DNA from 3 places in the Mesorhizobium sp. WSM4898 genome. Region 3 is predicted to be linked to each of the others. Evidence: predicted binding sites of a transcription regulator. Region 3 holds the regulator's gene; each other region holds the start of a gene.
What was found. The regulator LexA, encoded in region 3, represses DNA repair genes until DNA is damaged. The targets are predictions, from matches to a motif close to TGTTCNNNNTGTGTTCNG.
Positions count from the first base shown of each region.

Region 1 (3,275 bases), on a different contig from region 3:
ATCACTGCATAGGAGAACAGCGTGAAACCTTCCGGTGTGAAGCCGCCTTGCTTGATCTTGGCCACGGCCTCCTTCGCTTCCGGCTTCGACTGCGGATCCGAGGGGAAGACGAACATGGTGCCTTCACCGGCCGGGCCGGCGATCTGCCAGAATTCCGGCGAGGCGATCGAGTCCGGCATGATCAGCTGGAACTTGACGTTCTGCTCCGCTGCCTGGCGCAGGATCAAGCCGGCCTCCGGATGGTAGCCGCCGAAATAGACGACGTCGGCCTTGAGCTCTTTCAGCTTGGTGACCAAAGCCGAATAGTCCTTCTCTCCGGCATTGATGCCTTCATAGTCGACCTCCTTGAGGCCGCCGGCATTCATGGTCGCCTTGACAGCATCGGCAACGCCCTGACCGTAGGCGCTCTTGTCGTGCAGGACGACGACGTTCTTGCCGGCATATTTCTTGGCGATCCATGGACCGATGAAAGCGCCCTGCGCATCGTCACGCGTGTAGAGGCGCATAATCGTCGGCCAGCCGGCCTTGGCCGCGGCGTCGGTCAGTTCCGGATTAGACGAGGCCGGGCTCATCATCAGGGTGCCGGCTTCGGCGTAGACGGCGGAAGCGGGAATGCTCGAGCCCGAGCAGGCATGGCCGTCGACGAACTTGACGCCGTTGGCAACGATGCGGTTGGCGACCGACACCGCCTGCTTCGGATCGCATTGGTCGTCCTGGATGTCGATCTTGATCTTGTTGCCGTTGACACCTCCGGCGGCATTGATGGCATCCGCCGCGGCCTGCGCGCCCTGCTTGAACTGATCGCCGATGTTGGCGAGCTGCCCGGTCATCGGGCCGACCACCGAAATCGTGATGTCGTCGGCGAAGGCAACCGATGCGCTCATCGTCAGGCCCAATGCGGCCGCGCTCAAAATACCCAATCTTTTCATGACAATAGAACTCCTCCACTTGCGCGCGGCCGTTCCGGCCACGCTTCTTCCAGAGAGCCGGGACAATTTCACCCTTCGCCGGAACTGTCGAGAGCACAATGTATCGGGATTTGGTTCATTCCGACGGGGAGTTCTTGGGCCAAGCCGCCGTTCCCATACAGGCGGTGACTGCGCAAATGCAAAAGCCGCGCCGGCCTTGTCCCGGCCGGTCGCGGCTTTTGCAGTCGAGCTTCCCGGCACCCCGCGCACCTGAACCCGCTCGCTTCCCTGTGTTGTCGCACGGCTTGAGTTCGTTGACCTGCCGCGTTCTTGGTCTGGTTAACCGGCCTTTTGCGGCCTTGTCCCTTAAGAGCTTCCGGCCCTTACCCCGCAAAATCAGTGCATCGTCATCCATTCGCGCGCTTCGCGCAGCGCCTTGGCGATCTCGGCCTTCGACATCGATGCCGACAATTCCGAGCGCAGCTCGGCGGCGCGGAGCGATCCCTTGATCGCGGCGATGTTGAACCATTTGTGGGCGGCAATGACGTCGGTCTCGCAATCGCGGCCGGTCGCATACATCATGCCCAGTTCGAAAAGAATGTCGGCCTGGGCAGTTGCCCCCATGGCGCCGAAGCCGGCTTCAAGCATTTCAAAGCGTGCCATTTCAATCCCCTGTCTGCTCCCGAGAGCTGCCTCCTTCTGTCCCTGGAATTCCCCTGGGCGGGCCGCTCTTTCGATGCTTTCGAGGATGACGGCTCGCCTTGAATCCGTCGTTAAATGGCTTGCTTAATTTGAAGAAAACAAAGCTAAAACAAGAGGTAAACGCGAAGAACCGTTAAGCATAGGAATCCAGCAATTCAGCCGATCTGCGCCAAATTCGTCGAAAATTTGAGGCGCGGGAATCAAGACTTCGCTAACCACGGAAACCGAAGCCTTTTTCGCCATCCGTTCATTTCCAGCGACCGACGCGGCCGAAATCCTTACAAGCTTCCGTCGCGGCACCGCTTTCGTTTTGGCGATGGCTGGATTAGCTTTACGTTTGCGTAAGGGACAGAGAGGCGGAACGAGGCCCGCCGGAACCCTAAAGGGAGGACAAGCATGTTTCGAAAAGTCAGCCTGGCCCTGGCGGCCACCTTGATGATGGCAGGCGCCGCGTCGGCCGACCCGATCGAGGGCAATTGGAAGACGCAGGCCGGATCGACAGCGGCGATCGCCGGCGGCGGGGCGTTTTCCATCACGCTCAAGTCCGGCAAATATGCCGGCAAGACGATCGGCTCCTTCAAGGCGACCGGCGACAACAAGTACACCGGCACAATAACAGACCCGGAAACCGACAAGACCTATTCCGGCAAGGCGACGCTTTCCGGCACCTCGCTAAAGATGAGCGGCTGCGTTCTGGGCGGGCTGATCTGCAAGACCCAGACCTGGCACAAGCTCTGACAGTCGAACGGATGACGATGCAAAAACGGGGCCCGGCGCCCCGTTTTCTTTTTGAGCGCCGTTTCTGAGCGCAGCGCTGGACAAGGCATTTCGCAGGCCTTGGCCGGGTCATGACCCCATCAGCCAATTTGAACCGCAGATGAATACCGGTCTCAGAACCGGTTCAGAGGCGTTCGGGCATTCTCCTCGCCATTGAAGGAGAGACCAATGCTTGTCCGCCGCTTCACCATCGTCTGCCTGCTGATGAGCCTGTTCGGCATGTTCTTCGCCATCCTCGTGGCCGAAGCCGGCCGTCCGGCGCGCTCACCGCGAATGGCCGATACCTGCCGGCTGGACTGCATGAACCATTTCGGCCGCTGACCAATACTCGAAACCGGAACGACCACCATGAACCGCATCGCTGCCTCCACCCTCAAAGCTCTTCGGCTCCTGCCGCGGGCGATGCTCATCCTGATGGTGCTTGCCGCTCCTGTGCTGGCGGTGCCGATGATGCGCGCCAACGCCGGTTCGGTCATCGAGGCGCCAACGCCGAAGAAGGCAGGCATCGGCTTCGTGCTGCTGGTCAGCCTGCAGCGTGGCTGACACGGCCAGAGAAAAATACTCCGCAAGGCGGGCTTCGCGCCCGCCTCCCCCTCCCAAGCGCTCTTCCAAATCCCTATATTGGGCCATGGAAAAGCGAATCTACCCCCAAGCCATCGAATCGGTCGTCATGCCGGAGCCTTTCGGCAGGCAGAGTTTTGACGACGCCAAGAAGGCGGTCGCGGCGCTGGAGGCGCTCTACGACCGCAACACCAAATTCCTGCGCGATTCCTTCGCCAAGCTCGCCGCCGGCGGCGACGAGAGCAGGCGCTACCGGGCCTTCTATCCGCAGATCGGCGTCACCACCACCTCGTTCACGCAGATCGACTCGCGCCAGGCCTACGGCCA
Region 1 covers NZ_JARTVQ010000004.1:36,524-39,798, forward strand. The annotation lists gene P9228_RS19475 (ABC transporter substrate-binding protein) at 1-929, opposite strand, end outside; gene P9228_RS19480 (sel1 repeat family protein) at 1,305-1,571, opposite strand; gene P9228_RS19485 (DUF2147 domain-containing protein) at 2,007-2,348, shown strand; gene P9228_RS19490 (hypothetical protein) at 2,556-2,708, shown strand; gene P9228_RS19495 (hypothetical protein) at 2,736-2,930, shown strand; gene P9228_RS19500 (AMP nucleosidase) at 3,058-3,275, shown strand, end outside.
Region 1: the regulator LexA is predicted to act here: its motif matches at 1,705-1,722, upstream of P9228_RS19480 (sel1 repeat family protein).

Region 2 (3,275 bases), on a different contig from region 3:
AGCGCGGTGATCGAGGAGGAGAATTTTTCGACATCGGCGCTGCGGCCCATGCCGAGCTGGTCGGGCGTCTGGTTGCCGAGCGGCAGGTAGAGCAGGCCAAGCTTCTCGTCGGCGCTCGCCGTTGACCACATGTTGGGCGAGTTATTGGTGTATTGCTGCCCCGCCGGCAGCGGCGTCGTCTGATCCGGTTTGCCGGAATCCCAATTCCACAACAGCGCGCCGGTGCCCGCGTCATAGGCGCGGATGACGCCCGACGGCTCCTCGGTCGAATAATTGTCGTTGACCGCGCCCCCAACGATGATCTTGCCGGCGAGGATGAGCGGCGCCGAGGTCGAATAGTAATAGCCCGACTTCGGAAAGGGCATGTTGGCCATCAGGTTCAGCGTGCCGCCTTCGGCGAAGGACGGACAAACTTGCCCGTTCGCGGCATCGAGAGCGATCAGCCGGGCGTCCGAAGTCGGCAGGTAGATGCGTGCCGCGCAGGGCTGGCCCGCCGCGATCTTCGCATCGGCGTAATAGGAAACTCCGCGGCAGGTCTGGTGCTGGCGGTTGGGATCGAGCTTGATCTTCGGGTCGTAGCGCCATTTCTCCTTGCCGGTCGCGGCATCGATGGCGATGGCGAAATTGTGGGGCGTGCAGATGTAGAGCGCATCACCGACCTTGAGTGGCGTTACCTGATAGGTCGTCTCGCCGATGTCGTCCGGACCCTTCATGTCGCCGGTGCGGTAGGTCCAAGCCGGCTGCAGCTTGGCGACATTATCCGGCGTGATCTGAGCGAGCGGCGAGTAACGCTGGCCGAACGGCGTGCGGCCGTAGAAATGCCATTCGCCCGCCGGCATGTCGCCGCCGAGATTGGCCGTCGGCGTCACCTTATCGGTGTTGAGCGTGCCGCCGATGTCCTTCGGATCGGCGGTCATCGAATAGCCAGCCACTGCAAGCGATGCGAGCACCGCCAGGATGAGCGGAGCGCGTCCGTCCGGACCGGTGAATCCCCGCCTGGCCCATGGCGTCAGCAGCCAGAGCGCGATGAGAACGATGATGCCGCCGCGCGGGCCGAGCTGCCACCAATCAAAGCCGGTTTCCCACACCGCCCAGCACAGCGAGGCGAGCACGATCGCGGCATAGAGCCAGAGCCCTGTCGATCTGCGGCGGAAAATGAGCCAGGCGGTGATCAGGAAGGCCAGTCCGGCAATCAGGTAGTACCAGCTGCCACCCAACGTCACCAGCCAGATGCCGCCGCCGCCGAGGACCAGGCCGATAAGCAAAAGGACGAGGGAGGTGATGGTGACAGCCAAGACGATACTCCTTCGACTGTTGCGCGCTTGCGGCGCCTCTGAGGCAACGGCTTGCCGTCCCTGCCCTGTTGGCAGCTTTCTCTCGCAAGTTGCGCCTGTCAAGGCGGCCCCGAACAGGAACAACTAGAACAAAACGGAGACACTTCTGGCCTTTCGCTGCCGAATCACTACATTCGGGGGCGATGTCCGGCTTTTCGGAAGACATGCCCTTTTTTGACGAACCGAATGCGCGGCCCGCCGCCCCATCCGGCCTCGCCGCGCGCGCCATGGCCGCACGCAACGCGCAGAACCGTGCGCCCGATTATCTGAACGGCCTCAATCCCGAACAGCGGCTCGCTGTTGAAACGACCGAAGGCCCGGTTCTGGTGCTGGCCGGCGCCGGCACCGGCAAGACGCGGGTGCTCACCACGCGAATCGCCCACATCCTTGCCACCGGCAGGGCCTTCCCCTCGCAGATTCTCGCCGTCACCTTCACCAACAAGGCCGCGCGCGAGATGAAGCAGCGCATCGGCTTGCTGATCGGCGAGCAGAATGTCGAGGGCATGCCCTGGCTCGGCACCTTTCACTCGATCGGCGTCAAGCTGCTGCGCCGGCATGCCGAGCTTGCCGGATTGAAATCCGATTTCACCATCCTCGATACCGATGACGTGGTGCGGCTGATCAAGCAGCTGATCCAGGCCGAAAATCTGGACGACAAGCGCTGGCCGGCCAAGACCTTCGCGCAGATGATCGACAACTGGAAGAACAAGGGCCTTGGCCCCGACGAGATTCCGGAAGGCGACGCGCGCAGCTTCGGCAACGGCAAGGGGCGCCAGCTCTACAAGGCCTATCAGGAACGGCTGCAGACGCTGAATTCCTGCGACTTCGGCGATCTCCTCTATCACCCGATCCGCATCTTCCGCGCCTATCCGGACGTGCTGAGGGACTATCATCGCAAGTTCAAATACATCCTGGTCGACGAGTACCAGGACACCAACACCGCGCAATACATGTGGCTGCGCTTGTTGGCGCAGAGGCCGCAATCCTCCCCCCTTGAGGGGGAGGTGTCCGCGAAGCGGACGGAGGGGGTCGCCGCGGAAGGCGCCGCCCAGTCATCAGGCGCCGGAGCGTCGAGCACTGCCGCGAGGACCCCTCCCGACCGGGCTTCACCCGGCCACCCTCCCCTCAAGGGGGAGGGAAACCGGCGTCGATCCACTGTCAACATTTGCTGCGTCGGCGACGACGACCAGTCGATCTATGGCTGGCGCGGCGCCGAGGTCGACAATATCCTGCGCTTCGACAAGGATTTTCCGGGCGCCACCATCATCAGGCTGGAGCGCAACTACCGCTCCACCGCGCATATACTGGGTGCGGCTTCGCATCTCATCGCCCACAATGAGGGCCGCTTCGGCAAGACGCTGTTCACCGACCGCAACGACCCCGAGGACGATAAGGTGCATGTCCATGCCGCCTGGGATTCGGAGGAAGAGGCGCGCGCCATCGGCGAGGCGATCGAGGCCTACCAGCGGCAAAAGCACAACCTCAACGATATGGCGATCCTGGTGCGCGCGTCCTTCCAGATGCGCGCCTTCGAAGACCGCTTCATCACGCTCGGCTTGAGCTACCGCGTCATCGGCGGCCCGCGTTTCTACGAACGGTTGGAAATCCGCGACGCGCTGGCCTTCTTCCGCGTCGTCGCCAACAGCGGCGACGACCTTGCCTTCGAGCGCATTGTCAACGTGCCGAAGCGCGGGCTCGGCGAAGCCACCATCCGCCAGATCCACGACACCGCGCGGGCCATGCAAATCCCGATGCTTGAGGCCGCGGCGACGCTCGCCGAAAGCGACGAGCTGAAGCCGAAGCCGCGCGCCGCGCTCCGCGAGGTCGCGGCCAATTTCGAGCGCTGGCAGAAGGCGCTGGAGACCACGCCGCACACCGAGCTCGCCGAGACCATCCTCGAGGAGAGCGGCTACACCGACATGTGGAAGAACGACCGTTCGG
Region 2 covers NZ_JARTVQ010000002.1:397,137-400,411, forward strand. The annotation lists gene P9228_RS09390 (glucose/quinate/shikimate family membrane-bound PQQ-dependent dehydrogenase) at 1-1,295, opposite strand, end outside; gene P9228_RS09395 (UvrD-helicase domain-containing protein) at 1,478-3,275, shown strand, end outside.
Region 2: the regulator LexA is predicted to act here: its motif matches at 1,420-1,437, upstream of P9228_RS09395 (UvrD-helicase domain-containing protein).

Region 3 (3,275 bases):
GCATCGCCTCGGCCATCGAGAACACGCGCGAAAACATTGCCGACCACATCAGAAGCACCGTCGGCGGACCCGAAGGCGAAATTGCCGCCGCACTGATCGTCGGCGTGCGCGCCGGCATTCCGGAGGACATCAACGAGGCGATGCGGCGGACCGGCATCTATCACATCATCTCGATTTCGGGCCTGCACATGGCGCTGGTCGCCGGCACGGTCATGCTTCTGCTGCGCGGCGCCTTTGCGCTGTTCCCGGATTTTTCGTCACGCCGGCCGGTGAAGAAATATGCCGCGGCAATCGCGCTTATGTCGATCGCCGCCTATCTCGTCATCTCCGGCGTGGTGGTCGCCGCCGAGCGAAGCTTCATCATGCTGGCCGTCATGCTGATCGCCGTGCTTTTCGACCGCGCCGCGCTGACGATGCGCAACTTGGCGATCTCGGCCATCGCCGTCATCCTGGTGTCGCCGCATGAAGTGGTTGGCCCGAGCTTTCAGATGTCGTTCGCGGCAACCGCCGCCCTTGTCGGCGCCTATGCCGGCTGGTCCGACTACCGCGCCGGCAAGGTGAGAGCGCCGCCGGAAAAGCGTTCGTTCCTGCGGTTCATGTCGCACAAACTGGCAGTCGGAGCAGGTGGCGCCGCAATGACGTCGATCATTGCCGGAAGTGCCACGGCGCTGTTTGCCATCTGGCATTTCCAGCGCGTCTCGCCGCTCAGCCTGCTGGCCAATCTCGCGATCATGCCGATCGTCACGATCGTGATGTTTCTCGCCGTCGCCAGCGCGGTCATGATGCCGTTCGGCTTCGACGGGCCCTTCCTCTATTTGATGGGCAAGGGCCTAGCGGCGATGATCGCGATCTCGGCGTGGATTTCGGAGTGGTCGCCGGTCGATGCCGTGGGCCTGATCTCGATCCATTCGGTGCTGCTGGCGACGATCGCGCTCGTCATCGCCACGATGGCGACTACGTGGCTCAGGCTGGCCGCAATTCCTTTCGCTGCCGCGGCCGTCATGATCATCCCGCAGGTGCGCACGCCGGACCTGCTGATCTCGGAGGACGCGCATCTGGTGGCGATGCCGATCGGCGGCGGCGAACTCGCCATCAATCGTGCCCGCTCGAACGAGTTCACCACCGATAACTGGAAACGCGCGCTCAAGGCCGAAACGATCGTGCCGCCGGAGACATTCGCCAAGGGCACACTGGACTTGGCCGATCCCGTCGACCTGCCGCCTGGATCGCCCTTTTACTGCACGGGCGACCTCTGCATTGGCCGGCATCCATCGGGCGCGATCGTCGCGCTCGCCGAGAACCGCGAAGCAGCCCGGCCTGCCTGCGACTTCGCAGACCTCATCGTCATCAACGACGCCACGGCCTACAATCCCTGCCGCGATCCACGTATTCTCGTCGTCACCAAGCGGCAGCTCGCGCGCGACGGCAGCGGCGCTGTCTTCTTCGATCCGCAATCGGCGACGGCGCGAGCAACCATTCAATACGCCGTCGAAAAACCGTACCGCCCTTGGCACGAACAGCGGCGATACTCGCGTGAGGCGAGGGGGTTGGCGCCTTACAAGAAGCCCGAGAAGCCGGAAGCCAAGCCGCAGCCCCTCAGTAGCGGCGGATGAGCCCGACGAGCTTGCCCTGAACCTTCACGCGATCGGGACCGAAGATGCGCGTCTCATAGGCCGGATTGGCAGCCTCGAGCGCGATGGAGGCGCCCTTGCGGCGGAAGCGCTTCAGCGTCGCCTCCTCGTCATCGACCAGCGCCACGACGATCTCCCCGGGGCTCGCAGTGCTGGCGTTGCGGATGATGACCGTGTCGCCGTCGAAGATGCCGGCCTCGATCATCGAATCGCCTTTGACCTCGAGCGCGTAGTGCTCGCCGCCCGCGATCATGTCCGGCGGCACTGTGATCGAATGCGTCTGGTGCTGGATGGCGTCGATCGGCACGCCGGCGGCAATGCGACCCATCACCGGGATGGAGACGGCTGAAACGGCGTCGTCGTCATTGCTGGGCGTCGGCGTGCGGGCGGGCGCCGCGGGTTTGATCTGGCGGCCGAGATTGCCTTGGCCGCCCTGGATGACGCTCGGCGAGAACTTCTTCGCCGCATTGAGGCCGGGCGCGATCGAGTCAGGTAGGCGCAGCACTTCAAGGGCACGCGCCCGGTTCGGAAGCCGGCGAATGAAACCGCGCTCCTCCAGCGCCGTGATCAGGCGGTGGATGCCCGATTTCGAGGCAAGGTCGAGCGCTTCCTTCATCTCATCGAAAGACGGCGGAATGCCGCTTTCCTTGAGCCGTTCATGGATGAACATCAGCAGTTCATGTTGTTTGCGCGTCAGCATGGCGGCCCCCATGGGTTCTGAAACCAGAATCAGAAAAACAAACCCAGAACAAACACTATCTGTTCCAGTTGTGTTCCGCAACCGTTTAAAGTTTAGTGAATGTGTTGACGTTTTGTTCAGCGTAACATCAGAACGCTGCATTCCTCGCCGGCTTCAGCCGCCGGTGCGAAGGGTTGGCGCACGATCAGGCCATTGGCATCGGCGAGCATCCTCAACATCGAGGAATCCTGGATGCCGAACGGTGTTGCGATCAACCCCCCCGCATCTTCGCGGACCACGGCGCGCACATAGTCCTGCCTGAGATCGTTGGCGTGCATTGCGACGCCTAACCGGGCCGTGCGGATTTCCTGACGGCAGGACCGGCCGCCCAGCCGCGCCAGAAGCGGCTTCAGGAACAGCTGCGAGCAGACCAGGCTTGCGACCGGATTGCCGGGCAGGCCGATGCAGCGAATGTCGCCGAGCCGGCCAAACATCAGCGGCTTGCCGGGACGCATGGCGATCTTCCAGAAGTCGAGCTGCATGCCTTCGCCGGTCAGCACGTCATGGATCAAGTCGTGGTCGCCGACGGAGGCGCCGCCAAGCGTGACGATGACGTCGGCGCCGGCCTTGACCGCCTTCTTGACCAGGGCCGCGATCGCGTCCTTGCGGTCGGCGGCAATGCCGAGGTCGAGCGCGCGCGCGCCGACCGACTGGGCCGTAGCTGTGACGCCACAGGCATTCGACGAGATGATCTGGTCGGGGCCGAGCGCGCTGCCCGGCGGCAGCAATTCATCGCCGGTGGCGATGATGGCGAGCAGCGGCTGCCGCACCACGTTGAGACTCGGATGGTTGGCCGATGCCGCCAGCGAAAGCGCCGCCGGATCGAGCTGGCGGCCTTTTTCGAGGAGCAGGTCGCCCTCGCAGAAGTCGAGGCCGCGGCGACGGACGTTTCGTCCCTCCACGGT
Region 3 covers NZ_JARTVQ010000003.1:377,697-380,971, forward strand. The annotation lists gene P9228_RS16540 (ComEC/Rec2 family competence protein) at 1-1,613, shown strand, start outside; gene lexA (transcriptional repressor LexA) at 1,597-2,331, opposite strand; gene glp (gephyrin-like molybdotransferase Glp) at 2,448-3,275, opposite strand, start outside.